One region of the Kitasatospora sp. NPDC089913 genome, then DNA from elsewhere that is predicted to be linked to it. Evidence: riboswitches for the same ligand, from Rfam matches in the RefSeq annotation. Region 1 holds a riboswitch; each other region holds the start of a gene.
What was found. A riboswitch is a leader RNA that binds a small molecule or an ion and turns the genes downstream of it on or off. The one in region 1 is predicted to bind cobalamin.
Positions count from the first base shown of each region.

Region 2: linked by a shared signal. The riboswitch ahead of ACIPYS_RS15640 (HoxN/HupN/NixA family nickel/cobalt transporter) and the one ahead of ACIPYS_RS22475 (prenyltransferase/squalene oxidase repeat-containing protein) in region 1 are both predicted to bind cobalamin.
Region 3: linked by a shared signal. The riboswitch ahead of ACIPYS_RS13485 (cobalamin biosynthesis protein) and the one ahead of ACIPYS_RS22475 (prenyltransferase/squalene oxidase repeat-containing protein) in region 1 are both predicted to bind cobalamin.
Region 4: linked by a shared signal. The riboswitch ahead of ACIPYS_RS29460 (peptidase) and the one ahead of ACIPYS_RS22475 (prenyltransferase/squalene oxidase repeat-containing protein) in region 1 are both predicted to bind cobalamin.

Region 1 is NZ_JBIVGI010000014.1:204,018-210,987, forward strand. It holds gene ACIPYS_RS22465 (hypothetical protein) at 88-429, opposite strand; gene ACIPYS_RS22470 (hypothetical protein) at 588-2,015, opposite strand; cobalamin riboswitch at 2,141-2,218, opposite strand; cobalamin riboswitch at 2,301-2,442, shown strand; gene ACIPYS_RS22475 (prenyltransferase/squalene oxidase repeat-containing protein) at 2,544-5,597, shown strand; gene ACIPYS_RS22480 (hypothetical protein) at 5,594-6,895, shown strand; gene ACIPYS_RS22485 (CbiQ family ECF transporter T component) at 6,900-6,970, shown strand, end outside.
Region 2 is NZ_JBIVGI010000008.1:211,265-218,234, reverse strand. It holds gene ACIPYS_RS15670 (shikimate kinase) at 1-419, shown strand, start outside; gene aroB (3-dehydroquinate synthase) at 412-1,503, shown strand; gene aroQ (type II 3-dehydroquinate dehydratase) at 1,512-1,940, shown strand; gene ACIPYS_RS15655 (AAA family ATPase) at 2,160-3,035, shown strand; gene ACIPYS_RS15650 (Fpg/Nei family DNA glycosylase) at 3,119-3,952, shown strand; partial or broken gene ACIPYS_RS15645 (ArsR/SmtB family transcription factor) at 4,143-4,478, opposite strand; cobalamin riboswitch at 4,562-4,755, shown strand; gene ACIPYS_RS15640 (HoxN/HupN/NixA family nickel/cobalt transporter) at 4,787-5,956, shown strand; gene ACIPYS_RS15635 (Xaa-Pro peptidase family protein) at 6,023-6,970, shown strand, end outside.
Region 3 is NZ_JBIVGI010000007.1:77,751-84,720, forward strand. It holds gene ACIPYS_RS13470 (hypothetical protein) at 1-838, opposite strand, end outside; gene ACIPYS_RS13475 (S9 family peptidase) at 1,154-2,269, opposite strand; gene ACIPYS_RS13480 (helix-turn-helix domain-containing protein) at 2,439-3,185, opposite strand; cobalamin riboswitch at 3,449-3,648, shown strand; gene ACIPYS_RS13485 (cobalamin biosynthesis protein) at 3,751-4,722, shown strand; gene ACIPYS_RS13490 (cobyric acid synthase) at 4,719-6,233, shown strand; gene ACIPYS_RS13495 (putative cobaltochelatase) at 6,230-6,970, shown strand, end outside.
Region 4 is NZ_JBIVGI010000023.1:148,832-155,801, reverse strand. It holds gene ACIPYS_RS29465 (M4 family metallopeptidase) at 1-1,455, shown strand, start outside; cobalamin riboswitch at 1,758-1,897, shown strand; gene ACIPYS_RS29460 (peptidase) at 2,002-3,135, shown strand; gene ACIPYS_RS29455 (hypothetical protein) at 3,194-3,664, shown strand; gene ACIPYS_RS29450 (hypothetical protein) at 3,711-4,433, opposite strand; gene ACIPYS_RS29445 (NAD(P)-dependent oxidoreductase) at 4,616-5,674, opposite strand; gene ACIPYS_RS29440 (glycosyltransferase) at 5,936-6,970, shown strand, end outside.

The sequences.
Region 1 (6,970 bases):
CGGTGCAGCCCGTTCCACCATTCTGCCCACTGGTTGAGACCGGCACCGTCACACGGACGGACTGTCGGAGGCCGCGGTGACGGGCGGTCAGGCCGCCCGGTGCGTGCGGCGGCGGGCCGAGAACCGGCGGGCCACGAACACGGTGGCGACCGCCGCGGCCGTGAAGAGCAGCGTGTTGGCCACGACGCCCGCGTCCGTCAGCCAGGCGGGGTCGGAACCGTCGGGCAGTCTCGTTCCGGTGAACAGGCCGCCCACACCGGTCAGCAGGCCCCGGACGACGTAGACCGCCACCAGGGCGACGAGCCCGACGGGCAGCGTCAGGACGACGGCCGCGAGGTAGAACCGTCCGTTCCCGGTCGCCCCGCCCAACGCGGCCGACACCGCGACCAGGGCGACGTAGCACGCCGCCGCCCACCTGGAAGTCCTCATGTGGAACCGTCCCCCTGCTCGAATGTCCGGCGGTGCGGTGGCGCCGCACGGTGATGCTCCTCGCTGCCGCGCGTTCCCGCCACCCCGGCGGAACGAGCGGTGGGCCGCAGGCCCCTGCTACCGCGCCCGGGGACCCGCGACCCGCGGCGTGTCCTGGATCAGCTGCCGTACCGCAGCGAGACGGTGTCGCCGACGTGGACGGTCGTGGCGCGGGTGGCGGCGGCGGCCGTGCCGCCGTCCAGGACGACCTTCCAGGTGGACGGACCGCTGTTGGCGGTGCCGTTGATCGCGGTGATGGTGCCCGCGCCGGTGGACGGCGTGACGGAGGTGACGCAGCCGCTCGGCGTGGCGGTGGCGGCGGCGTCGAGGACGTCGCCGAGGGTGACGGTGCCGCCGGTCGGGGTGAGGGTGACGGCGCAGACCTTCGGCGTGGCGGTGCCGTTGTCGACGACGAGGGCGAGGCGGGCGGCGGTGCCGGCGGTGAAGGCGGAGGTGGCCGCCCACGCCGGTTCCCCGGCCGCGACCGGTGCGGGCGGGGTGGCGGTGAAGCCGGCGCCGGCGACGGCGCGAAGCCCGTCGACGGAGGCGTAGGCGGAGGGGACGGTGTCGGTGGACAGGTACTTGAAGCCGCCGCCGGGCTTGAACTGCTGGGCGATCAGGAAGTCGACCGGGGTCTTGCCGGTGCCGCTGGTGAAGTCGGTGCCCTGGGGGTTGATGCCGCAGGCGTTGAGGCCGGAGACGGCCCAGCCGTTGGAGTCGGTGTTGGCGCCCCACATGGCGTTGAACGCGCCGGAGGACAGCAGCTTGCCCTTGAGGAAGTTCTTGGCGGCCACCACCGCGGCGTCGGTGTTGGGGACGCCGCCGACGCACAGGGAGGCCATGGCCGCGCCGGTCATGTCGATGTCGCTGCCCTTGCCGAGTTCGGTGGGGTCGCCCGCGGCCTTGCTGTAGTTCCAGCCGCCGTCGGTGTGCTGGTTGGCGCGCACGGCCGTGACGGAGGCGTCCAGCAGGGCCTGCGGCACGCGCTTCGTCCCGCTCTGGGTCTTGGCGCCGCCGAGGGCGAGCAGCCCGAAGACCGTGCCGTTGAAGTTGGCGGACGGGCCGTAGTAGCCGGGTTCGGCGGTCTGCCAGTACGCGACCAGGTCGGCGATCAGGTTGCGGCCGGGGCCGACGCGGGCGGGGTCGATGCCGGCGGCGTAGGCGTTGAGGGTGCCGCGCTGGTAGTCGGTCGCGACGGGGGAGGCCCCGGGCCAGCCGGCGGCGGCGAGCTGGTTGCGGTAGACGAGGCGGGCGTTCTTGGTGGGGTCGCCGCCGGGGGTCACGTCGGCGGCGGCCGTGCCCGCGGCGGCGAGGGCGCTGAAGGCCCACTCGTTGGAGAGCCCGCCGCCGGTCACGTAGCTGCCGTCGGCGGCCTGGAGGGACTTCAGGTAGGTCACACCGGTGCTCTTGGAGGTGGCTATCTGGGCCGGGGTCGCGGTCGCGTGGGCCGGAACGGCCGACAGGACCAGGGCACCGGCCGCCACCGCGACGGTCACCGCGGAGGCGGCACGGGACGGGACGGAGCGCGGGAGGGCGGGAACGGGCACGGGGACTCCTCGGAGTGGCGGGCGCCGATCCGGCCCCGGCCCGGGCGCCGGTGCGGCGCGGGGCGGTGGGGCGGCGGCCGCCCGGATCGCGTGGGCTGGCTGTCGCTGATGCTGCGCGGCCGGGCGGGCATCCGGGCTCGGAGCGACGCCGCGCGCCGCTCCACACCGCTGCGCGTCAGCCCCGGATTCGCACCGGGTTCCCCCGCTCGGCCACCGGGGACGCTACCGCACCGCCGGAGGGACCACGAGGTGGGGAAAGCGACATGACGCACCGTTGACGCTCCTCCTACCCCCATGGTCTGATGAACCGATTTTTTCTCCTCGGCAGTCAGGGGAAGCCGGTCCGATTCCGGCGCTGACCCGCAACCGTAGATCCGTCCCCAGCGGCGGATGAGCCGGAATGCCTGCGCCGAGGTCCTGTTCAGGAGTGCTTGCGTCGTCGTGGACTACGACGCGGTCCGGGCGGTTCCTCGTGCGAGGGGCCGTCGGCTGCGTCGTGCGACCCGATGACCGATCGGGGAGTCGCCAGTGAGGCCCAGCAGCAGTCGTACGAGCCACGGATTCCGGGGGCTCGCGTCCCTCGTCGCGGCCAGTGCCGTCGCGGTCGCCGCGGGCGGCACCGTGCTGATCGGACATCCCGGCCGGGCCGCCGCCGACCCGATCGAGGAGTGCACGGCCACCACCGGCGCGATCGTCGCCGTCGACTTCGGCCACTGGGGCGGCGGCGTGGTCCGGGGCTGCGACGCCCACCCCACGACCGGCATGAACCTGCTGCACAACGCGGGCTTCGGCACCACCGGCACCGAGCACGACGGCCCCGGCTTCATCTGCCGGATCGGCAACGGGACCTTCGACAGCGGGACCCAGTACCCGACCGTGGCCGAGGAACCCTGCACCACCACCCCGCAGGCGACGGCGTACTGGTCCTACTGGATCGCGGAGGCCGGCCAGGACACCTGGACCTACAGCCGCTACGGAGCCCTGACCCAGAAGCCCAAGCCGGGCGAGGTCGAGGCCTGGGTCTTCGGCGGCACCGACATCGGCGGCACCAGCGGGGCGCCCACCTTCACCCCGGACTCCGTCCGCGCCAAGAACACCGGGCCCTCGCCGTCGGCCACCGCGTCCCCCTCCCCGAGCCCGACCGTCCCCTCCACCAAGCCCGGCGACCCCGCCGCGGCGGCCGCCTGGCTGGCCGCCCAGCTGGTCAACGGTGAGTACATGGGCAACTGGGCCTTCGAGGGCGCGGACTTCCCCCGGACCGCCCAGACCGCGATCGCCCTCGCCGCCGCCGGGACCCAGGACCCCGCCCTGCGCAAGGTCGTCGCCTACCTCGCCGCGCACATCGACGAGTTCCTCTTCCCGGACGGACCCGCCGGGAAGCCCGACTCCAGGGCCGCCGCTCTGCTGGCCCTGGTCGCCGAGAGCACCGAGGGCGACCCCCGGGCCTTCGGCGGCCGCGACCTGATCGCCGCGCTGACCGAGCACGTGTGCGCCGCCCAGGGCGAGAACGGCAAGTGCACGGCCGCCGGGGACTTCTACGGCGCGGCCTCGCCCTGGACCCAGGCCTGGGGCGTGATCGCCCTGCGGCGCGCGGGTGTGACGCCTACCGCGTCGGTGCTCGCGCGGTTCGCGGTGCTCCAGTGCGCCGACGGCGGGATCGCCGGCTCGATGATCGTCGCCGGGGACAACTGCGAAGCCGACCCGGTGGCCACCGGCCTCGCCGTCCTCGCCCTGCGCGGAACGGGCGGGGGCGAGGCCGTCGCGAAGAAGGCCGCCGACCGGCTCGTGGCGGGCCAGCAGGCCGACGGTTCCTACGCCCCGTACGCCGGGGCCCCCGGTGACACCGTGAGCACCGCCGCCGCAGCCCAGGCCCTGCTCGCCATCGGGCAGGGCGCCAGGCAGAGCGCCGCGAAGGCATGGCTCGGCGGCCGGCAGGGCAAGGACGGCGGCTTCCTCCCCGACGAGTCGACGACCGACGCCGACCCGGCCGCCACCGAACAGGCCGTGCTGGCGCTGACCGGCACCGACCCCAGTACCGTCCGCCACAACCCGAACGGCGCCACCACCACCCCGACCGCGCCCGCGGGCCGGACCCCCGACCTGGCCAGGGGCAGCGCCTACCTGACCGCCCCGGCGAACCTGATCGGCGGCCACTACTACGAGGCGTTCCCGGACTTCGCGGACTTCGGCCTCACCATCGACGGTGCCTTCGCCCTCGCCGCCACCGGAGCGGACGACGCGGCCCTGCGCCGGATCGTCGACTTCCTCGACCAGCAGGGCAAGGACACCGGCGAGCGCACCGTCAACGACTGGACCGGCATCGGCACCGAGTACGCCAGCGGCGGCTCCATCGGCAAGGAGGCCCTCCTGGCCGAGGTCGTCGGCCGCGACCCGCGGGCCTTCGGCGGCCACGACCTGATCGCGGCCCTGGCCGCGGCGGTCTGCGCCAAGGCCGACGACGCCACCGGCTGCGCCGGACCCGGCAACTACACCTGGGCCACCTCGGTGTTCTCCCAGGCGCTCGGCATCATGGCCCAGTACCGGGCCGGCGACGCGGCCAACGCCGCCGCCGCCGTCACCTACCTCAAGAGCCTCCAGCACGCCGACGGCTCCTGGCCGAGCCTCGTCCCCGCCACCGGCGACTCCGACGTGGACAGCACCGCGATGGCCGTGATGGCCCTCGCACTCGTCCCCGGTGACGAGGCCGCCCGGGCCGTCGACAGGGGTGTCTCCTGGCTGGCCGGCCGGCAGCTGCCGGACGGCGGCTTCCCCGGCGCGTCCGGCAACTCGACCAACTCGGCCGCCCTCGCGATCCAGGGCATGACCCTCCGCCAGTCCGCCTACGCTCCCCGGATCGCGAAGGCGCTCGACTCCCTCGCCGGACAGCAGAACGCCGACGGCGGCTTCAACGTGGCCTCCGAGGGGCAGCAGGGTTCGGACGTCCGGGCCTCCACCCAGGCGGTGGGCGGCGCGACCGGGATCTCCTTCGGCACCCTGCGCCGCGAGCTCGGCGGCACGCCGACGCCCACCCCGACCGCGACGGCCACGGGGACGCCGACCGGTTCGCCGACGCCCACCGCGACGGGTACCCCGACGGCCACGGCCACGCCGACCTCGACCGGTACGCCGACGCCCACCGCGACGGGTACCCCGACGGCGACGGCCACGCCGACCTCGACCGGTACGCCGACGCCCACCGCCACGGTCACCCGGACCCCCAGCCCCACGGCCACCGTCACGGCGACATCGACATCGACGGCGACGGCGACCGGTACCGCCTCCTCCTCCCCGTCGCCCACCGGTTCCCCCGTGCCCCCCGGCATGTCGGTCACCCCGCCCGCCGGCGGAAGCGTCGTTCAGCCCGTCGAGGGACCGCTCGCCGGTGGTGTCGACGGTCCGCGGAACGGCGGCGCGGTCCCGGCCGGACCGGTGCAGGCCCGCACGGGCACGGGGAGCCTGGCCACCACCGGAGGCGAGGCGCTCGGACTGGCGAGTGTCGCGGCACTGCTGACCGCCGCCGGAGCCGGTGCGGTCCTCGTCGCCCGCCGCCGCGCGGGCTCGACCCCGGGGCGTCACCGGTGATCCGGCGGATCGGCCGACTGGTCGGAGCCGCCGCGGCGACGCTCGCCCTCGCGGCCGGAGGAATCGGCGCGGCCACGACGCCGGCGGTCGCGGCCCCGCTGCCGATCGAGCAGTGCACCACCACCTCCGGTGTGGTGCTGGCGGTGGACTTCAGCAAGTGGGGCGGTCCGCTGCTGCGTTCCTGCGGCACCACCCCCACCACCGGGTACACGCTGCTGAACCAGGGCGGCTGGAAGACCACCGGCACCGGGCACGACGGTCCGGCGTTCATCTGCCGCATCGGCTACAGCGGCTTCCAGGGCGGCAAGCAGTTCCCCACCCCGGACCAGGAGAAGTGCGTCCTGACCCCGCCGGCCACCGCGTACTGGTCGTACTGGCACGCGGATCCGGGCCAGAACGACTGGTCGTACAGCCAGTTGGGCGCGATGAGCTACCAGCCCAAGCCCGGCAGCGTCGACCTGTGGATCTTCGGCGGGACCAACATCGAGGGCACCGAGGGCCGGCCGACCGTCGCGCCCGACACCCTGCGCGCGCACAACACCTCGACCGGCGGTGGGACGGGCACGCCCCCGGACCCGACCCCGCCGCCGACCGACCCCGGGACGGGCGGCAACGGCGGCTCCACGAGCGGTGGCACGGCCGGCGCGACGACCGGCGGCGCCGCCTCCTCGGGCGGTTCCGCCTCGTCGGGCGGAGCCGCCGCCACCGGCGGGAGCGGTTCCGCCGGAGGAACCGCCTCCTCCGGCGGTGGCACCGGATCGGGAGGCTCCTCCGCCGGCGCCGGCGCGAGCGGAGGCGGCAGCGCCGGAGGCGGAAGCGCCGCGGGCACCGGCACGAGTGGGGGAGGTGCGAGCTCGGGCGGTACGAGCGGCGGCGCCACGACCCCGAAGAAGCCGTCCACCGGGGCGACGACCCCGAACGGGACCTCCGGCGGCGCCGGACGCCCCCGGCCGGTGACGCCGGAGGCCGGGGCCCCGGCCCCGGTGCCTACGGATCCGGCACCGGAGAGCGCGGTGCCCCCGCCACCGGACGGCGCGAGCACGGAACCGCCCGCCCCGGCCCCGGCGGAGACGCCCGAGACCGTCGAGAGCACTCCCGCGGTGGCGCCGACCGACACTCCGACGGCCCCGGCGCCCGCCGCGGCGGCCGGCCCGGTGGTGATGAACGCGGCCCCGGCCGCCGACGCGCCGCACGACTCCGGGTCGATCGTCCCCGCCGTGGTGGGCGTCGTCCTCCTGGTGCTGCTGGGCCTGACCACGCTGGCTGTCGGCCGCCGTCGCCGGCGACAGGCCGAGTGACCGGGTGAGCACGCTCGACAAGCCCGCCGCCGCCCTCCCGCGACCCGCCTCCGCGCGGGCCGGGGGAGGCCGGCG
Region 2 (6,970 bases), on a different contig from region 1:
ACGCCGATGTCGAGGAGCGGGCCGGCAAGCCGATCCCGGACATCTTCGTGGACGAGGGCGAGCCGCACTTCCGTGAGCTGGAGCAGGCGGCCGTGCGCGCCGCGGTCGGGACCCACGCCGGGGTGCTGGCGCTCGGCGGCGGCGCGGTGATGGCCGGGCCGACCCGTGAGCTGCTGCGCGACCTGCCGGTGGTGTTCCTGGAGGTCCCGCTCGCCGACGCGGTCAAGCGGGTCGGCCTGGACGCCCCGCGCCCGCTGCTGGCCGTCAACCCGCGGGCCCGCTGGCGCGAGCTGATGGAGGCCCGCCGCCCCCTCTACCTGGAGGTGGCCACCGCCGTCGTCGACACCGCCGGCCGCACCCCCGAGCAGGTCGCGGACGCCGTACTGGAAGCACTGGAGCTGAAGACCCCCCATGACTGACACCACCGTCAGGATCCACGTCGGCGGCAGCGCCGGCCACGACCCGTACGACGTGCTGATCGGGCACCAGCTGCTCGGTGAGCTGTCCCCGCTGATCGGCGCCAGGGCCAAGCGGGTCGCGATCATCCACCCGGAGGCGCTGTCCGCCACCGCCGACGCGATCCGCGAGGACCTGGCCGGCGAGGGCTACGACGCGATCGCGCTGCAGGTGCCGAACGCCGAGGAGGCGAAGAGCGCCGAGGTGGCCGCGTACTGCTGGTCGGTGCTCGGCCAGACCGGCTTCACCCGCAGCGACGTCGTCGTCGGTCTCGGCGGCGGTGCCACCACCGACCTGGCGGGCTTCGTCGCCGCCACCTGGCTGCGCGGGGTGCGCTGGATCTCCATGCCCACCACGCTGCTCGGCATGGTCGACGCGGCGGTCGGCGGCAAGACCGGCATCAACATCGCCGAGGGCAAGAACATGGTCGGTGCCTTCCACCCGCCGGTGGGCGTGCTGGCCGACCTCGACACCCTGGAGACCGTGCCCAAGCACGACTACGTCTCCGGGCTCGCCGAGGTCGTCAAGTGCGGCTTCATCGCCGACCCGGTCATCCTCGACCTGATCGAGGCCGATCCCGAGGGAGCCAGGACCCCGGCCGGGCCGCACACCGTCGAGCTGATCCGCCGCGCGATCCAGGTCAAGGCCGACGTGGTCTCCGGGGACCTCAAGGAGTCCGGACAGCGCGAGATCCTCAACTACGGCCACACTCTCGGCCACGCCATCGAGCGCAACGAGCGCTACAAGTGGCGGCACGGCGCGGCGATCTCGATCGGCATGGTGTACGCCGCCGAGCTGGGCCGCCTGGCGGGCCGGCTGGACGACGCCACGGCCGACCGGCACCGCTCGGTGCTGGCCTCGGTCGGTCTGCCGCTGACCTACCGGGCGGACGCCTGGCCGAAGCTGCTGGACGCGATGAAGATCGACAAGAAGTCGCGCGGCGACCTGATCCGCTTCATCGTGCTGGACGGCCTCGGCAAGACCTCCGTGCTGGAGGGCCCCGACCCGTCGCTGCTGGTCGCCGCCTACGCGGAGGTGTCCGGGTGACCAGGGTGATGGTGCTCAACGGTCCCAACCTGGGCCGGCTGGGCAGCCGCGAGCCCGACGTCTACGGTGCCACCTCGTACGCCGGGCTGGTCGAGCGCTGCACCGCGCTCGGCAAGGAGTTCGGCTTCGAGGTCGAGGTGCACGAGACCAACTCCGAGCAGCAGATGGTGGAGTGGCTGCACGAGGCCGCCGACGGCCGGGTGCCGGTGGTGATCAACCCGGGTGCGTTCACCCACTACTCGTACGCGATGCGGGACGCGGCCGCGCAGCGCACCGCGCCGTTGGTCGAGGTGCACATCTCCAACCCGTACGCCCGGGAGACCTTCCGGCACACCTCGGTGATCGCCGCGGTGGCCTCCGGCACGATCGCCGGGTTCGGGATCGGCTCGTACGAGCTGGCCCTGCGGGCGCTGGCCGAGCAGCTCGCCGCGGGCTGACGCCGGGGCGCCCGTCGGGTGACCGGCCCGGTGCGGCGGTGGTGCGGTTGGTGGTGCGGCGGTGGGCTGTGTCCACCGCCGCACCGCCGTGTAGTGTCCCGCTGAAGGAAGTCGGGAGGTGCCGTGACGCAGTACGCCGGGGGTGGATCCGTCCCCCCACGTCCCGTCGCCCCGCCGGTGCCGGGGTATCCGGTGGCGGCCGGGACGGTGCCTGTTCCGATGGTCGTTCCGTTGCCGTTGCCGCTGCCTGTTCCGGCGGCTGTTCCGGCGCCTCTGCCGGTTCCGGTACCGGTGCCTGTTCCGGCGCCCCTGCCGGTGGGCGCCTCGACGGACTCCTCGGGGCCGCCGACCGTTCCGCTGCCGGTGCTGCCGTCGCCTCCGCCCGGACCGGTGCCGGCCCCGGCGCCGGCGCCCGCCCCGGCTCCGGCCTCGCCGCCCGCGCCCGCCCCGGTGCCCGCCGGGTCCACCGGGCACTTCCTGCTGCCCTCCGGCGCGCCCGTCCAGCTGCCCGCCCGGCCACCGCAGCAGCACGCCCCTGCCGGCCCGATCGCGGTGCTGCTGATCGGCCCCGCCGGCGCCGGCAAGACCACCGTCGCCCGGCACTGGGCCGAGCGCCGTCCCAGCCCGACCGCGCACATCAGCCTCGACGACGTCCGGGAGTGGGTGCAGTCCGGCTTCGCCAACCCGCAGTCCGGCTGGAACAACGCCTCCGAGGCGCAGTACCGGCTGGCCCGCCGGACCTGTGGCTTCGCCTGCCGCAACTACCTCGCCAACGGCATCTCCTGCATCATCGACGACGCGGTCTTCCCCGACCGCCCGGCGATCGGCCTCGGCGGCTGGAAGCGGCACATCGGACCCGGCATGATCCCGGTGGTGCTGCTGCCGAGCCTCGACTCGGTGCTCCACCGCAACGCCCGGCGCAGCGGGAACCGACGGCTCGGCGACGAGGAGGTGGCGCGGATCCACGGCCGGATGGCCGGCTGGTACAACTCCGGGCTGCCGATCATCGACAATTCCCACCTCGACGTGGCCGCCACCGCCGCCGAGCTCGACCGGGTGATCCTGGCCCGGCTGATGGGCATCCCGGTCCGCTGAGGGGCCCGTGCACCCGGCGGGTCTGTCGGTGCCGACTGCGATGATGGACGGGTCCTGAACGTTCCACCGGGGGAGCCGCGCCCGTGCCGGAAGGCCACATCATCCACCGCCTCGCCGCCGAGAACCACCGTGCCTTCGGTGGCCGGGCGGTCCGTGCCAGCAGCCCCCAGGGGCGGTTCGCGGACGCCGCCGAGCTGATCGACGGGCGGGAGCTGGAGGCCGCCGAGGCGGTCGGCAAGCACCTGTTCCTCGGCTTCGGCGAGGACGCCTGGGTGCACATCCACCTGGGCCTGTACGGCGGCTTCACCTTCGCCGCGATCGGCGACGGACCGGTGCCGCCCCCCGTCGGCCTGGTCCGGTTGCGGCTGGAGAACGACGAGCACGTCGCCGATCTGCGCGGCCCCAACACCTGCGAGCTGATCACCGGCGCCGAGAAGGCCGCGGTGGCGGCCCGGCTCGGCCCCGACCCGCTGCGCGCCGACGCCGACCCGGACGCCGCCTGGCGGCGGATGACGAGCAGCAGGACGACGGTCGCGGCCCTGCTGATGGACCAGAAGGTGCTGGCCGGGGTGGGGAACGTCTACCGCGCCGAGGTGCTGTTCCGGCACGGCATCGATCCGCACCGGACGGGGCGGGAGCTGCTCCGGGCCGAGTGGGACGCGATCTGGGCCGACCTGGTCGCGCTGATGCGCGAGGGCGTCGGCGCCGGCCGCATCGACACCGTGCGCCCCGAGCACACTCCCGAGGCGATGGGCCGCCCGCCGCGGGTCGACGACCACGGCGGCGAGGTGTACGTCTACCGGCGGGCCGGGATGCCGTGCCTGGTCTGCGCCACCGAGGTCCGGGCGGAGGAGCACGCCTCCCGCAATCTCTTCTGGTGCCCCTCCTGTCAGCCGGCGGGCGTCCCGGCCCGCTGACCGGGCCGTCGACCGGTCCGTAGACCGGGCCGCCGGTCGGCCGGGGTCAGCCGGTGGCCGCGTCGTGCTCGTCGTGCTCGTGCCGGCCGTGGTGCCCGGAACGCTCGTGCTGCTCGTGCTGCTCGTGCTGCTCGTGGGGCTCATGGGGCTCGTGGTGCGTGTGCCGCTCGGGAGTGTCGACGGCGCACGCGTCCAGCAGGGGGCGCAGGTCCGCGTCCACGAGCCGGTAGCGCACGACGCGTCCCTCCTTCTCGCCGATCACCGCCCCCGCCGTCCGCAGCAGCCGCAGGGCCTGGGACACGGCGGGGTCGCGCATGCCGGTGGCGACCGCCAGGTCGCTGACGGCGAGCGGCCCGGTGCGGTGCAGCGCCAGCAGCAGGGCGAGGCGGCCCGGGTCGGCGAGCAGCGAGAACCGCTCGGCCCAGGAGCGGACGTGGGCGGTGTCGCCGATCGCCGCGATGGCCTCGCAGACCCGGTGCCCGTCGATGGTGCGGTGGCCCGCGCGGTCGGCCGGAACGAGATGCATACGGGCCATTCTCGCAGGCCGGACGCTGTGATCCTGGACACCTGCGCAGGTGCGCAGCCTTGCAAGGGTCGTCGCCCGCCCCCTACGGTGTTGCCCGCCGTGGTGCTCGGGAAGACCGGTGACGGACCCTCAGGGGTTCCAGTCCGGAGCGGCCCTCGCCACTGTGATCGGGGGGAAGTGTCCGTACCCACGTCGCCACTGGGCGCCTCGCGCGTCCGGGAAGGCGGGTACGGGAGCCCCGTCAGCCAGGAGACCGGCCGCGGCATCTCACGAAGTGTTTCCACGAGGTGCTGGAGCGTGATCCCAGGATGACCCTGCCCGAAACCGTCGCCGCCCCGGCGGCGCCCACCGCCCTGCCCACCTTCCGATGGCGGCGGGAGGACACCGTGCGGACCGCCGGCCTGATGGGCGTGATCCTGGCCATGCACGTGGTGGCCTTCGGAACGCTGATCTTCCTGGTCGCGCCGGAGAAGTACGAGGTGGGCACGCAGGTCTTCGGGGTGGGCCTGGGGATCACCGCGTACACCCTCGGCATGCGGCACGCCTTCGACGCCGACCACATCGCGGTGATCGACAACACCACCCGGAAGCTGATGGCGGACGGCAAGCGGCCGGTCTCGGTCGGCTTCTGGTTCGCGCTCGGGCACTCCTCGATGGTGGTGCTGATGGCCGCCCTGGTGGCGGGCGGCGCGCAGCTGGCCAGCACTCTGATGGACGACGAGTCCAGCACCCACCAGTGGCTGGGCGTGGTCGGCACCTCGGCCTCCGGTGCCTTCCTCTACCTGATCGGCGCGCTCAACCTGGCCGCGCTGTTCGGCATCCTCAAGGTCTTCCGCTCGATGCGGGAGGGCCGGTTCGACGAGGCGGAGCTGGAGGACCACCTCAACTCGCGCGGCCTGCTGGCCCGGGTGCTGAACCGGGCGACCCGCTCGATCACCCGCCCCGGCCAGATGTTCCCGGTCGGCATGGTGCTCGGCCTGGGCTTCGACACCGCGACCGAGGTCACCCTGATGGTGATGGCGGGCTCCGGCGCGGCGTCCGGCCTGCCCTGGTACGCGATCGTCTGCCTGCCGCTGCTGTTCGCGGCCGGGATGAGCCTGTTCGACACCCTGGACGGCACCTTCATGAACTTCGCCTACCAGTGGGCGTTCTCCAACCCGGTGCGCAAGGTGTACTACAACCTGACCATCACCGGGCTGTCCATCGCGGTGGCGTTCATCATCGGGACCATCGAACTCGTCGGCGTCCTGCACGAGAAGTTCGACCTCACCGACCCGGTGACCGGCTGGATCGCGGACATCACCCTGGACAACGTCGGCTACGCCATCGTCGGCCTGTTCGTCGCCGTCTGGGCCGCCGCCATCGCCTACTGGCGCCTAGCCGGCGTCGAGCGGAAGTGGGCCACCCCCGCCACCCCCGCTCCCACCACTGCCGACCCGGCCCCCGCCACCCCCGCCCCCACCGGCGGCGCCGAGTAGTCCGGCCCGGGCCCGGGTGGGGGCGTTCGGCGGGCGGATCGGGGGCGGGGTTCGTAGGCTCGACCCATGGCTGATGCGTACGCGGGCCGGCGGGAGCGGTTGCGGGAGCACTGCAGTGCGTCCGGGACCGACGCGGCGCTGATCACCCGGGCGGCGAACGTGCGGTACCTCACCGGGTGTCCGCCGTGCGGGGCGACCCTGTTGCTGACCCGGGACCGGGCGCTGCTGGCGCTGCCCGACGACCTGCCGCCGGACGACACCGGGGAGCACCTGATCTCGCCCGAGGTGACCAGGCTGGAGGTGGCGGCCGGGGCGGACACCGCGCTGGCCGCGGCGGGCGCCGCGGCGGGGCTGCGGCTGGCCGGGCTGGCGGTCGAGGAGCACGATCTGACGGTCACCCGGCACCGGGCCGTGGCCGGGCTGGTCGAGGGCACCCGGCTGGCGGACGTCGGACAGGCGGTCGAGCGGCTGCGGGTGGTCAAGGACGAGTACGAGATCGCCGATCTGCGGATCGCGGCGGAGATCGCCGACCAGGCGCTCGGCGAGCTGCTGGAGTCGATCCTGGTCGGCCGGACCGAGCGGCACCTGGCGATGGAGCTGGAGCGCCGGATGATCGACCACGGCGCGGACCGCGCGGCGTTCCCGGTCTCGGTGGGCACCGGCAGCCACTCAGGGCAGCAGGCGCACCAGCCCACCGACCGCCGGGTCGAGGAGGGCGATTTCCTGACCGTGGTGCTCGGCGCCCGGTACCGGGGCTACGGGGTGTCGACCGCCCGGACCTTCGTGATCGGCGCGGCCCCGGCCCCCTGGCAGGTGGAGCTGCACCGGCTGGTGTTCCGGGCCCAGCGGGCCGGCCGGGAGGCGCTCGGCCCTGGGGTCGAGCAGCACGTGCCGGACCAGGCGGCGCGGGAGATCCTGCAGTCCGCCGGGCACACGGAGACCTCTCCGCACCCGGTCGGCCACGGTATCGGGCTGGAGATCCGGGAGGCACCGCGTCTCGGTCCCGCGGACATG
Region 3 (6,970 bases), on a different contig from region 1:
CGCCGACGGCGGCCAGGCCGTCCAGCATCCAGTCCAGGACGGCGGCGACGTCGGCCGGCGAGGCCGGGGTGTCGATCTGCGGCTCGCGGCAGGTGCCGCGGACGGCGGAGACGGCGGAGGCCGCGTGCGGGACGGGCGAGAGGCCGAAGGCGCCCTCGCCGCCGCCGACCCGCCGCTCGTCCAGGCCGCGCCGGAGCAGTTCCAGCAGCTCGACGTCGGCGACCGGGCCGTCCACCAGGTGCAGGAAGGAGAGCAGCTGGGGCGCCTGGTCGACGGCCTGCCCGGCGAGGACCGCGAACACGCCGCGCAGGGCGGCGGGCGGCACCGGGGCGAGCAGGGTCCAGGCGTCGAACAGGGTCGACCAGCCGCGGATCACCGCCTCGTCGTCGTGCTCCCAGGCGTGCAGGCGCCAGCCGGGGACGGCGCCGCCGTCGCGGGGCTCGACCAGGCCGACCAGCAGGGCCTGGCCCCAGGCCTTGGCGGCGGCGCCCACCGTCATGGCGAGGGCGCGGCCGGCGGCGCGGGCGTCCTCGGGGAGCAGTTCGCCGCGCTTGTCGACCTCCTCGAGGTCGCCGGCCCAGCGGGCGATCCGGACGGCGTCGACCAGCATCCGGCGGGCCAGCGGGGCCAGCTCGGCGGGTGCGGGGAAGCCCTCCGGGACGGGGACCCGGCCTCGGCCGGGGGCGGGGGCGGGGCCTCGTCGGCGGGGTACGCCCTGGCTCCCCGGCCTCGCGCCGGCGGGGCGGTGGGCCGTTCCGGGGAGACGGGTCACCGTCGCGCCGGAACCGTTGGTCGGCGGGAGCGGGGCATCACGGTCGCGCGGATTCCGAGACGTCACGTCGAGCAGTCTTCCCCTTGTACCGGCCTTCTGTCACATCCGGTTGTCCGCGCGGGGCGGGGCGGGGGCGCGGGGGGATCGACAAGATCGGGCAACAGAGCCCAAACCGACTGGCTTGATCTTTGTGGCGGGTCCATGCCAGGTGGGGCGGCCCGGAGGGGCCGGTGGTCCGGAGGGGGTCCCGGGCGGCCCGCGCGCCGCCCTCCGTCCGCCGGCCGCTCACCCGCTCCCCCCGGCTCCCCGGCCCCGCGCGACGCGGCGGGGAGCACCCGGCGGGGTCGGAGCCGGGGCGGCGGGGGCGACGGGGGCGGCGGCTCAGCAGAAGGGCGTGAGCCAGCGGCGCAGGGTCTCGGAGTAGCGGTCCGGGTCGGTGTTCCACAGCGCGGCGTGGTCGCCGCCGGGAAAGGCCTGGAGGTTCACCAGGGACGGACGGCTCGCGGCCAGCCGCTCGGCGGCCCGGAACGGCGCCACCGGATCGTCGGGGCCGTGCAGCACCAGGGTGGGCACCCGCAGGTCGGTGCCCTCCGCGAGACGGGCGAAGTCGGCCAGATCCACGCCGGTCCGGCCCTCGGCGGCCAGCGCGCCGAGTTCGGCGGCCGCGCCCCGGTACCCGGCCCTGGCCGCGCCCCGGCGGGCCGTGGCCGGCCAGTCCAGCACCGGGGAGTCCAGGACCAGGCTGCTGACCGAGGAGGCGAAGTCCGAGCGGGCGGCGGCCTGCAGGGCCATCGTGGCGCCCAGCGACCAGCCGTACAGCACCACCCGGCCCGCGCCGCCGTCCAGGGCCAGCCGGATCGCCGCCTCGACGTCCCGCCACTCCGTCTCGCCGAAGTGGCCCAGGCCGTCGGGGGAGGCCGGCGCGCCCGCGTCGCCCCGGTAGCTGACCGCCAGCGCGGGCAGGCCGAGCCGCCGCAGCACGGGCAGGACGGGCAGCACCTGGGCGCGGTCGGCGTCCGGGCCGTGCACCAGGATCACCCAGGTGCCGCGCTTGCCGTCCAGCCACCAGGCGGGCAGCGCGCCCAGCTCCCCCTCGACGGCGGTCTCGCCGAAGGTCAGGCCGAGGGCCGAGGCCGGGTCGCCGAGGTACACCCGCGGGGTGAAGCGGACCTCGGTACCGGGGGCGAGGGTGCCACGGTCGGCGCGGACCAGGCGGCGGGTGACGCCCCGTTCGTCGCGGTGCAGGACCTCCTCGACGACGGCGTGCCCGTCCTCCCCCCACTCGACGGCCCAGCGCCCGGGGCGCTCGCTCTCCGCGCTCCGGGTGAAGGTGATCCGCCCGGCCCCCAGGCTCTGGACCACGACCGGGCCGGTCCGCTCCCGGGCGGCCCCGGCCGGGCGGACCATCCGCTCCGAGGCCCGGCGGCCGATCACCAGGACGGCCGCCCCGGTGCCGACCGCGGCGGCCGCCACGGTGGCCGCGATTCCCCAACGCATACTCGCTCCCCGCTGCTCGGTTCTGGGCCGACCGGTGTCCGGACCCACGTCACAGCCCAGTCCACTGGCCGCGACCCGGCCGGGCCAGCAGGACACGGCCGTACGGGTTGCCGCGCGGGGAGGGCCGCACCGGGATCGTCAGAACGAGAGTGCCAGAACGAACGCCGGATCACACGGGGATCGCGGGCTCCCGTCGGGCCAGCAGCTCCCAGAAGTGCTCGACCGGCGGGCCCCCGGCCGCGGACGGCGCGGCCGCCCCCTCGGCGGGCCCCCAGCCGCCGGACCCCCAGTGCGCGGGCACCTGCCGCTCGTCCTGGAGCACGGGCAGGACGGCCTCGAGGTCCGCCCGGTCCACCGGCACGATCCGGACGATCGCGCCGACCTGCGCCTGCCAGCGGCCGTCCACGCAGCGCCGCAGCCGCCGGTCCAGCTCCTCCCGGCGGCCGGTGGCCGCGACCAGCTCCCGCAGGGTCAGGCCCAGCACGTGCGCGAGCGCGGCCGTCGGCTCGGCGTCGCCGTCCCACTGGCCGGTGACCTCGGCCCGCCGGTACTCCCCGGCCGGGACGCCGATCCGGCGGGCCGCGCCGTCCTGGCTCAGTTCGCGGGCGAGCCGGAAGTCCCGCAGGCTCGCCGGGCGGACACCCATCAGCTGCTCGGGCGGGCACCACAGCGCCCGGGCCAGGGCGAGGAACTCCTCCTCGCCGGGGGGCGGACCGCCGTTCTCCCAGCCGAGGACGTGGGCCGGGAGCAGCCGGACGCCGTGCGCGGCCATCCCCTCGGCGACCTGCTCGGGCGTCAGGCCGAGGGCGGCGCGGTGGGCGCGGACGGCGGCGGGCGAGAACGGCACCGGGGGCGGCGGGGCGGGCGGGGCGGACCGGGCCGGACGTGCGAAGAGGTGGGAGCGCTGGGGTCGCATGGGTCCCGACGGTAGGCGCGGCGCCGGGTGGTGCCCCAGCCGACGAACGCACGAAGCGGGGCGGGCGCGCCGCCCGGCGGGGGTGGAGGATCGCACAGCGGGGCGCGGTCCGGCGGCGGGCGGCCTCGGAGGTAGCGACGGGGCACGGCGGGCCGCCGGGGCGGGTGGCGGACGGGTGCCGAGCGGGTGCCGGGGCGGGCACGGGGGCGGCCGCCGGGAGGGCCCCGGCGTGTGACCAACCCCTCCGCGACCTCGGTTGACTCCCCCTTCGGGCCCGTGATGGGATCCTTCAGCCATTACGGAGGCAAGCAGAGGAAGCCGGTGCGAGTCCGGCGCGGTCCCGCCACTGTCACCGGGGAGCACGACCGGAGTTCAGCCACGGAGGGCCGTCAGCGGCCGCCGGAAGGCCCGGGAGCGCGTCCGACCCGGGAGCCAGGAGACTCTCGCCCCCGGTACGTCGATCCAGGGCGCGGACCCTGAGTGAGGACACGCACGCGATGCAGGCTGCCCCGCCGGGCCGGGACCTCCCCCCGAGCACTCCGCCGACCGCGCCACCCGCCCTCCCTTGCGCCCGCTGACCCGGGCCGCCGCGTTCGGCGCGGGCGCCGTCGCCGGGTACCTGGCCGACGCCCGGTTCGGCGATCCGCGCCGCGGCCACCCGGTGGCCGGCTTCGGCGGCGCGGCCGGTCGGCTGGAGCGGCTGCTGTGGCGCGACGACCGCGCGGCCGGCACCGCCTACACCGCGCTGTGCGTGGGCGCCGTCGCGGCCGGCGCGGTGGCCGCCGACCGGCTGCTGGCCCGACGGCCGCTCGGCCGGGCCGCGCTCGCCGCCGCCGCGACCTGGACGGTGCTCGGCGGCACCTCGCTGACCCGGGAGGCCCGCACCGTCGGCCGCGCGCTGACGGCCGGTGACCTGACGGCGGCCCGGGAACGGCTGCCGCACCTGTGCGGACGCGACCCGAGCGCCCTGGACGAGCAGCAGATCGCCCGCGCGGTGGTCGAGTCGGTGGCCGAGAACACCGCCGACGCCGTGGTGAACGCCCTGGTCTGGGGCGGCCTGGCCGGTACCCCGGGGCTGCTGGCGTTCCGCGCCGTGAACACCCTGGACGCGATGGTCGGTCACCGCTCGCCGCGCTACGCCCGGTTCGGCTGGGCCTCGGCCCGGCTGGACGACGTGGCCGGCTGGCCGGGCGCCCGGCTGACCGCGCTGCTGACGGTGGCCGCCGCCCCCGAACCGCGCACCGCCTGGCGGATCTGGCGGCGGGACGGCTCCGCGCACCCCAGCCCCAACGCCGGCCAGGCCGAGTCGGCCTTCGCCGGCGCGGTCGGCGTCCGCCTCGGCGGGACGCTCCGGTACGGCGATCGCACGGAGCACCGGCCGGTGCTCGGCGAGGGGCTGCGCCCGGTCGGGGTGGACGACATCGAGCGGGCCTGCGTGCTCTCCCGGCGGGTGGGCGCGCTGGCCCTGGGTACGACCGTCGCCGGGCACCTGCTGCTGCGGGCGGCGCTGATCAGGAAGCGGAGGTACCGGGCATGAGCAAGGCACTGCTGGTCGCCGGGACGACCTCGGACGCCGGCAAGAGCGTGGTCACGGCGGGCATCTGCCGCTGGCTGGCGCGGCAGGGGGTCTCGGTCGCGCCGTTCAAGGCGCAGAACATGTCGCTGAACTCCTTCGTCACCGCCGACGGAGCCGAGATCGGCCGCGCCCAGGTGATGCAGGCGCAGGCCGCCCGGGTCGAGCCGGAGGCGGCGATGAACCCGGTGCTGCTCAAGCCCGGCGCGAACGGCCGCAGCCAGGTGGTGCTGCTGGGCCGCCCGGTCGCCGAGGTCGGCGCGCTGGACTACCGCGAACGCAAGCCGCTGCTGCTGGAACGCGCCCTGGAGTGCCTGGCCGACCTGCGCCGCCGCTTCGACGTGGTGGTCTGCGAGGGCGCCGGCTCGCCCACCGAGATCAACCTGCGGGACCGGGACATCGCCAACATGGGCCTGGCCACCGCGGCCGGCCTGCCGGTCGTCGTGGTCGGGGACATCGACCGCGGCGGCGTGTTCGCGGCCATGTACGGGACGCTGGCGCTGCTGTCGGCGGAGGACCAGCGGCACGTGGCCGGCTGGTTCGTCAACAAGTTCCGCGGCGACGCACGGCTGCTGGCCCCCGGGCTGGAGATGCTGCGGGAGCTGACCGGGCGTCCGGTGCTCGGCACCCTGCCGATGCTGCCGGACCTCTGGCTGGACGCGGAGGACTCGCTCGACCTGTCCACCGTCGTCGACCGGACCGCCGCGCGCGGCCCGCTGGGCGCCGACGTGCTGCGGGTGGCGGTGCTGCGCTTCCCCCGGCTGTCCAACTTCACCGACCTGGACGCGCTCGCCCAGGAACCCGGTGTGCTGGTCCGCTGGGCCACCAGGCCGGAGGAGCTGGCCGACGCCGACCTGGTGGTGCTGCCCGGCACCCGGGCCACCGTCGCCGACCTCGGCTGGCTGCGCGAGCGCGGCTTCGAACCGGTGCTGAGGGCCCGGGCGGCGGCCGGGCTGCCGGTGCTGGGCGTCTGCGGCGGCTACCAGATGCTGGCCGGCTCGATCGTCGACGAGGTCGAGTCGAAGGCGGGCCCGGTGGAGGGCCTCGGGCTGCTGCCGACGTCCGTGCGCTTCGGCGTGGAGAAGGTGCTCGGCCGGCCCGTCGGCGAGGCGTTCGGGGAGCGGGTCGAGGGCTACGAGATCCACCACGGCATCGTCGCGGTCGAGGGCGGCGAGCCGTTCCTCGACGGCTGCCGGGTGGGTTCCGTCCTGGGCACCACCTGGCACGGCGCGCTGGAGAACGACGGCTTCCGGCGCGCGCTGCTGCGCGAGGTCGCGACGGCGGCCGGCCGGGCGTTCGTCCCCGCGCCGGACACCTCCTTCACCGACGCGCGGGAGGCCCGGCTCGACCGGCTGGGCGAACTGATCGAGGAACACGCCGACACCGACGCGCTGTGGAAGCTGATCGAGGGCGGGGTGCCGGCGGCCGGATCGCTGCCGTTCCTTCCGCCCGGAGCCCCTGGGGAGCATGCATGAGTGACGTCCGATACCCGTTCACCGCGATCGTCGGCATGGCCGACCTGCGGCTCGGCCTGCTGCTGAACGCCGTCTCCCCGGCGGTCGGCGGGGTGCTGGTGCGCGGCGAGAAGGGCACCGCCAAGTCGACCATGGTGCGCGCGCTGGCCGGGCTGCTGCCCTCCATCGCGACCGTCGACGGCTGCCGCTTCGCCTGCGACCCGGCCGGCCCGGACCCGCAGTGCCCGGACGGCGCGCACGGCGGAGGCACGTCCTCGGAGCGCCCGGCCGAGCTGGTCGAGCTGCCGGTCGGCGTCTCCGAGGACCGGATCGTCGGCTCGCTGGACCTCGAGCGCGCGCTGTCCGAGGGCGTCAAGGCGTACGAGCCGGGGCTGCTGGCCCGGGCGCACCGCGGCGTGCTCTACATCGACGAGGTCAACCTGCTCCAGGACCACGTGGTGGACCTGCTGCTGGACGCCGCCGCGATGGGCCGCTCCTACGTGGAGCGCGAGGGCGTGTCGGTGCGGCACGCGGCGCGCTTCCTGCTGGTCGGCACGATGAACCCGGAGGAGGGCGAGCTGCGGCCGCAGCTGCTCGACCGGTTCGGCCTGACGGTGGAGATCGCCGCCACCCGGGAGCCGGTGGAGCGCGCCGAGGTGGTCCGCCGCCGGCTCGCCTACGACGCCGACCCGGCCGCCTTCGCCGGCCGCTTCGCCGCGGACGAGCGGGCGCTCGCCGACCGGATCACCGCCGCCCGC
Region 4 (6,970 bases), on a different contig from region 1:
GAGGTGACCGGCCGAGGCATGCCGATGACCGACCCCAGGGCCGCGCTGCTCGGTGAGGACCTCTGCCGCACCGGCACCCCCGAGGCCTGCGCCGACCGCCGGCTGGACGACCGCCGCACCACCGTCGCCGACTACGTCGGAGCCCCCGCCGGGGTCGACAACGGCGGCGTGCACCTCAACTCCACCATCTTCTCCGGCGCGTTGTGGGACATCCGGCGCACCCTCGACCCGCTCCTCGCCGACCGTCTGGTCTACCGCGCGCTGGCCGAGTACCTCACCCCGCTGGACGACTTCGTCGACGCCCGCAACGCGGTGCTCGCCGCGGGCCGCGCGCTCGGCCTCGACCGTGCCCGGCTCCGCACCGTGGCCGCCGCCTTCGACGCCCACGGGATCAAGGCCGGCTGGCAGCGCCGGATCGGCGTGGACAGCCGGCCGCTGCTGCGCGAACTCTCCACCGAGAGCGTGGCGCCGGACGTCGCGGCCGGCCGCTGGGTGGCGGCCACCGCGGGCGAGGGCGCCAAGGGCAGCATGGCCGTGTACACGGGCGCCGTCGCCGGCTCCGCCGAGCCCGCCCGGCTCAGCGCGGAGGACGGCCGCTCGCACGGCTGGCCCGCGACCGACGGTACGACGGCCGCGTGGGTGGCGATGGGGCCGGGGGCCGACGGTGGTTGGGGCATGGAGGTGCTGGCCCGGCCGCTCGACGGTGGCCCGGCGCGCAGCGTCCAGCGCGGCGCGAACCAGTACTTCGGCGATGTCCGGGTCTCCGGTGGGGACGTCGCCTTCCTGATGACGGACTACGCCACCGGCCGCGGCGGGCCGGTGCTCTCCCGCGCCGGCGCCCCGGCGGTGCCGATCGCGCTGCCGGAGGGCCACCGGGCCTCCGCCCTCGCCTTCCGGGACGGCCTGCTCGCCTGGACCGAGAGCTGGCAGGTCGGTGAGCGGACGGTGAGCGCGCCGACGGTCTACTCGCTCGCCGCCGGCAAGGTCGTCGCCCAGTACGTGGTGGACGACGCGAACGCCGCCGCCGGGACCGAGGTCGGCAGCACCCGACTGGCCGGTGGCCGGCTGCTGTGGGTCGAGACCCCCTTCGACCGGACGAAGGGCAGCACGATCCGCTCCGGCGCGCTGGACGGCTCCGGGGTGAGCGACCTCCTGCCCGCGGGCCCGAGGCTCGGCACCGGCACCGAGCCGCGCCGGATCTCCGGCCTCACCGCCTCCGACCGGGCCGTCACCTTCGCCGAAGCCGCTCGCCCGGTGACGGGCGGCACCAGGAACACGGACCTGCCCAAGCTCTGGCAGCTCCCGCTCACCGGCGGCACCCCGGAGCGGATGTCCTGCAACCGGGGCGGCCAGTACTCCCCGGTGGCCGACCGGGGGACCCGGGTGGTCTGGCTGGACGCCACGGCGGGCCGTACCGACCTCGTCGTGCGCGAGCGCGCGGCCGGCACCTGCTGACCGAAGGCGGCTGCCCCGGGGACCCAAGGGCTCTCGACCCCGAAGCCCGGCCCCCGTCCGCCCCGGTCTCCCGCCCGGCCGCCGCATCCCTGCGGCAGCCGGGCGGGTCCTTGCCGTGACCGGACCGCCGCTCCCGCCGCAGCAGGCTCGTCGCCGAAGTGCTGGTACCGACGACCCGCCTGTGCGGTCCAGGTGACGGACCACCGCCCGCCGGTCCCGGCGGCCCGGGCCGCTGAGGTCCTGTCAGCCGAGACCCGGCGACGGCGATCCGACCTCGAACCGGCCTTGACCCTCTCTCGGCCGAGCCGACATCATGAGCCGTCATGTTCTGACTCCGCCGTCGGGGGAAGTCCGGTCGAATTCCGGCGCTGACCCGCAACGGTAGGCCGCCGACGGCAGTCGGTGGCGAGCCCGAGTACCCGTCGGCGGAGGCGTGTCCCCTCCTCCCGTCGTGGTCTGCGGCCAGGGGCTCCCGGAGCCGTCGGGCGGTCCGTCCCGCGCGGTCGCCGGCGGTCGCCCGTGCGCCCAGGCCCGGAAAGGCCTCGCATGTCCGACTCCGCGCTCCGCCGCCGCCCGCTCCGCCTGCTCGCGATATCCGCGCTGGCCCTGACCGCCACCCTCCCCGCCGCCACCGCCGCCCAGGCTGCCGCGCCCGTCCCGGCCGTCACCGCGCCGGCCGTCACCGCTGCGGCCCCGGCCTCCGGCGACAACGCCACCACCTACCGTCCTGACGCCGCCGCGGCCGGCTGGCTCGCGCGCCAGCTGGTCAACGGCGACCACTTCGAGTCGGTCTTCGACGGCACCGCCTACCCCGATCAGGGCCTCACCATCGACGCCGTGCTCGCCTTCGCCGCCGCGGGCAGCGCCGACCAGGCCGCCGCCCGCGCCACCGCCTGGCTCGCCCGCCCCGACATCCTGAGCGGCTACCTCGGCGACGGCACCACCGAGGCCTACGCCGGTGCCACCGCCAAGCTCCTGCTGGTCGTCGAGGTGCGCGGCGCCACCCCGTCGGCCTTCGGCGGCGTCGACCTGCCCGCCCGGCTGCGCTCCCTGCTGACGCCGAGCGGCCGCTTCTCCGACCGCTCCCAGTGGGGCGACTACAGCAACGCCTTCGGCCAGTCCCTCGCCCTGATCGCCCTCCAGCGCACCCCCGGTGGGGTACCGGCCCCGGCCGTCGACTTCCTGGCCGCCGCCCAGTGCGCCGACGGCGGCTTCCCGGTCTCCTTCGGGCAGGCCACCTGCACCGCCGACGCCGACGCCACCGCGCTCGCGGCCCAGGCGCTCGCCGCCACCGGCCGCAGCGCCAAGGCCAAGGCGGGCCTGGACTGGCTGACGGCCCACCAGAACACCGACGGCGGTTTCGCCGCGGCCGGTGCCACCACCTCCAACGCCAACAGCACCGGCCTGGCCACCTCCGCCCTGCTCCCCGGCGGACGGTTCATCAGCGGCCTCAAGGGCTGGAGCAGCCTGGTGAAGCTCCAGCAGGGCTGCTCGGCCGACCCCTCCGTGCGCGGCGCCGTCGCCTACGACGCCAGCGGCTTCAACCCCGCCAACGCCGCCCGGGCCACCGCTCAGGCCGTCCTCGGCCTCTCCGGCCAGGGCCTGGCCGGCCTCAGCGCCCACGGCGCCCGCCCGTCCGCCCCGACCCTGGCCTGCCCGGCCCCGGCCGTGCGCCCCTGACGGTCGCCCGCCCGCCCGTGACCCGCACTGCCGCCCGCCACACCCCAGGAGCACGCCCATGACCACCTCCGTCCACCCGGCCCGCCGTACCCTCGGCGCCTTCGCCACCGCTGCGGCCCTCACCGCCGGCCTGCTCGGCGTCTCCACCGCGACCGCCCCGCAGGCGCAGGCCGCAGCCTGTTCCGGCACCTCCGGCGTCACCGTCGTCGTCGACTTCACCGCCCTCGGTGGTGGCATCGAGACCGGCTGCGCCCCGGGCGACCCGGCGAGCGGCCTCGCCGCGATCACCGGCGCCGGCTTCTCCTACTCCTTCCACCCGCGCTTCCCGGGTTTCGTCTGCAAGATCAACGCCCTGCCGACGACCTGCACCAACCCCACCGGCACCGCCTACTGGTCGTACTGGCACGCCCCGCACGGCGGCCCGTGGTCCTACAGCAGCCTCGGCGCCGGCTCCTACAACCCGGCCCCGGGCGAGGTCGAGGGCTGGTCCTTCGGCGCCGGTGCCCAGCCGGGCATCACCGCGCCCTGACCCCGGCCCCGCTCTCCCCAGGGCGCGGTCCGGCCCGGACCGCGCCCTACCGGCCGGGCGTCCTCGGGGCCTCCAACTCCACGTGGTGGACGGTGAAACCGCCCTGCAGCACCGGGGCGAACGGCGCCGGAGCCATGCAGGTGCCGACCACCGGTTGGTAGGGCTTCTGGTCGGCGTCCAGGTCGAGATTGGCCACGCCCCAGGAGAATCCGAGGCGGGCGCCGTCGCGGCCGCTGCCCTGGTAGACGCTGAGACCGATCCGCTCCTTGCGGTTCTCGGTGTCCGAGCCGATGACGGCGGTCAGGGTGGCGACCGGGCCGCCGGTGCTCAGGCAGTCGACCTCGGCCTCGGCGCTGTGGACCTCGCCGGTGGCGGCCACGCGGTGGGAGTAGCGGACCGTGCCCACGGCATCGGTGGGCAGCCCGTTCGGCGAGTTCGTCCCCGGGAGGGGGCGGGAGTAGGGCTTCGCGCGGGCGTCGACGGTGAACCGGATCTCGTCGTCCGGGGAGAAGGCGTACGAGATCCGGGCGCTGCCGCTGACGCTCGCCGTCCGCTCGGGCCGGTCGCCCCGGCCGGCGGGCCCGGACTCGCCGGACAGGGAAACCGTGGACACGCCGTCCGTGGACAGGGTGTCGGCGGAGGCCGGCGCGACGCCCGAGAGGGCGGCGAGGGCCAGCCCGGCGGCAGCGGCAACCCGTGCGGTCCGAGCAGCCCGAGCGGCACGTGCGGTCCGGACGGCGGCACGGTTGTGGGTACGAATGCGGAACATGGTGGGTCTCCCTCCCCGGCGGCCCCGTCGGCCGCCCTCTCGATGCCCCCAATCCTGGTCGCGGCACCCCCACCCGCACATGTACCGATCGGCACATCTACCGAGCTCGCCCGGCGGCTCCACCCCTGCCGAACGGCAGGGTCGGAACCGACGACCCGTCAGCCGGTCAGCCGGTCAGCTCGTCAGCCCGTCGCCACCGGCACGCCCTCCGGCCGACCGGCCAGCAGCGCCGCCACGTGGTCGGCGCAGCGGACGGCGGCCTCGGCCATGGCACCGCGGGTCATCCCCGCGACGTGCGGCGTCAGCAGGGCGTTCGGGAGCCCGAAGAGCGGTGAGGCGAAAGCGGCGTGCTCGTGCTCGAAGGTGTCGACGGCCGCCGCCGCGAGCGGGTGCCCGGGATCGCGCAGGGCGTCGGCCAGGGCCGCTTCGTCGACGATCCCGCCCCGGGCGGTGTTCAGCAGGACCGCGCCCGGCCGCACCGACGCCAGTTCGCGGCGGCCGATCAGTCCCCGGGTGCGTGCCGTGAGCGGCAGGTGGACGGACAGCACGTCGCTGGTCGTCAGCAGTTCGGTGAGGGAGCCCGCCCGCCGGACGCCGTCCTCCTCGGCCGCCGGGCCGCGGCCGAGGCCGAGGACGGTCAGGCCCAGGGCGCGGGCCCGGCCGGCCAGTGCGCGGTCGGTCCGGCCGAGGCCGAGGATGCCGAGGGTCAGTTCGGACAGGGCCCGCGACGGTGACGCCGGAGTGCGCCAGTCGCCCCGGTGCGAAGCCGCGTTGTGCTGCACGAGGTCCCGGCTCAGGGCGAGCAGCTGGGCCAGGGCGAACTCGGCGACCGCGTCGGCGTTGGACCCGGGCGTGTGGGTCACGGCGACCCCGAGGCGGGCGGCCGCGCCGAGGTCGACGTGGTCGGTGCCCGCTCCGGCCCGGCCGATCACCCTCAGCGCCTCGGTCGTGCCGGCGGCCGTGGCGGCGAGGAACCCGGCGCGCATCGGCACCCCGGCCCGGGACTTGACGGCCCGGTGCCCGCCGTCGCGCAGGGTCGCGGCGATCAGGGCGGCCTCGTCGAAGGGGTCGAAGTCGGTGAAGGCCACCCGTCCGTCCCAGTCGTAGCGGGCGCGGGCCGGGTCCGCGACCCGCCGCAGGTTCAGGGTGACCTCCAGGCCGTGGCCGAGCAGCCGCTCCAGCTCCACGCGGAGCAGGTCCCCGGGCGCCGCGTCCAGCAACAGGATCCGGTTCCGTCCCACCGGGCCCCCGTTCCGCCCCACCGGGCCCCCGTTCTGCCCCGGCCGGATCCCCACGGACGCACGGCGACGCGGGGCGACGTGACGCGGTGCGGCACGGCGCGGCACGGTGCGGCGCGGTGCGGTTGCAACGAGGGGCGCGGGAGCTGATTGATGATCACTGCCGCTGCCAAGCTACCGCGCACCCGGGGGCTTGCCGCAAGGCCCCGGGGACGTCGGAGAATCACCGTCGAAACCGGAACAGGTGTGGCGGGAGGGGGCGGGATGCGTGTGGTGCTGTCGACGTACGGGTCGCGGGGGGACGTCGAGCCGATGCTGGGGCTCGCGGTGCGACTGCGCGAACTGGGCGCGGACGCAAGGCTCTGCGCGCCCTCGGACGAGGAGTTCGCGGCCCGGTCGGCCGCGCTCGGCGTCCCCGTGGTGCCGGTGGGCGACCCGGTGCGGGCGCTGGTGACCGGTGCGGCCCCGGCGGCGCCGGTGGACTTCCCCACCCGGGTGGCCCGGCTGACGGCGGCGTCCTACGAGGCGGTGCTCGGGCAGGCGGCGGCGGGCGGCGCGGTCGTCGCGACCGGGCTGTTCCCGAGCGCGGCCGGTGCCCGGGCGGCGGCGGAGACGGCGGGCGCCCGGTTCGTCTACGCGGGCCTGCAGCCCACCGTCCTGCCGTCGCCGCACCACCCGCCGTTCCAGTACCCGGGCCGGCCTGCGCCGCCCGCGGGGGCGGACAGCACGGAGCTGTGGGAGCTGGACGTCGAGAGCATGAACGCGCTGTTCGGCGGGGCGGTCAACGCGCACCGGACGGCGGTCGGCCTGCCGGTGGTGGAGAACGTCCGTGACCACGTCCTGACCGGGCGGCCCTGGCTGGCCACCGACCCGACCTTGGGCCCGTGGCTGCCGGCCGACCTCGACGTGGTGCAGACCGGCGCCTGGCTGCTGCCGGACCCGCGCCCGCTGCCCGCCGGTCTGACCGCCTTCCTGGACGCGGGCGAGCCGCCGGTGTACGTGGGCTTCGGCAGCATGCCGATGCGCGGGGCGGAGGACGTCGCCCGGCTGGCCGTCGAGCAGGCCGTCGCCGCCGGCCGCCGGGTGGTCGTCGGCCGGGGCTGGGCGGAACTGTCGGCGGGTGGGGACGGCGCTCCGGACGACCGTTTCGTGACCGGCGAGGTGAACCACCGGGCGCTGTTCGCCCGAGTCGCGGCCGTCGTGCACCACGGCGGCGCGGGCACCACCACGGCGGCCGCCCTGGCGGGTGCGCCGCAGCTGGTGGTGCCGCAGATCGTCGACCAGCCGTACTGGGCCGCC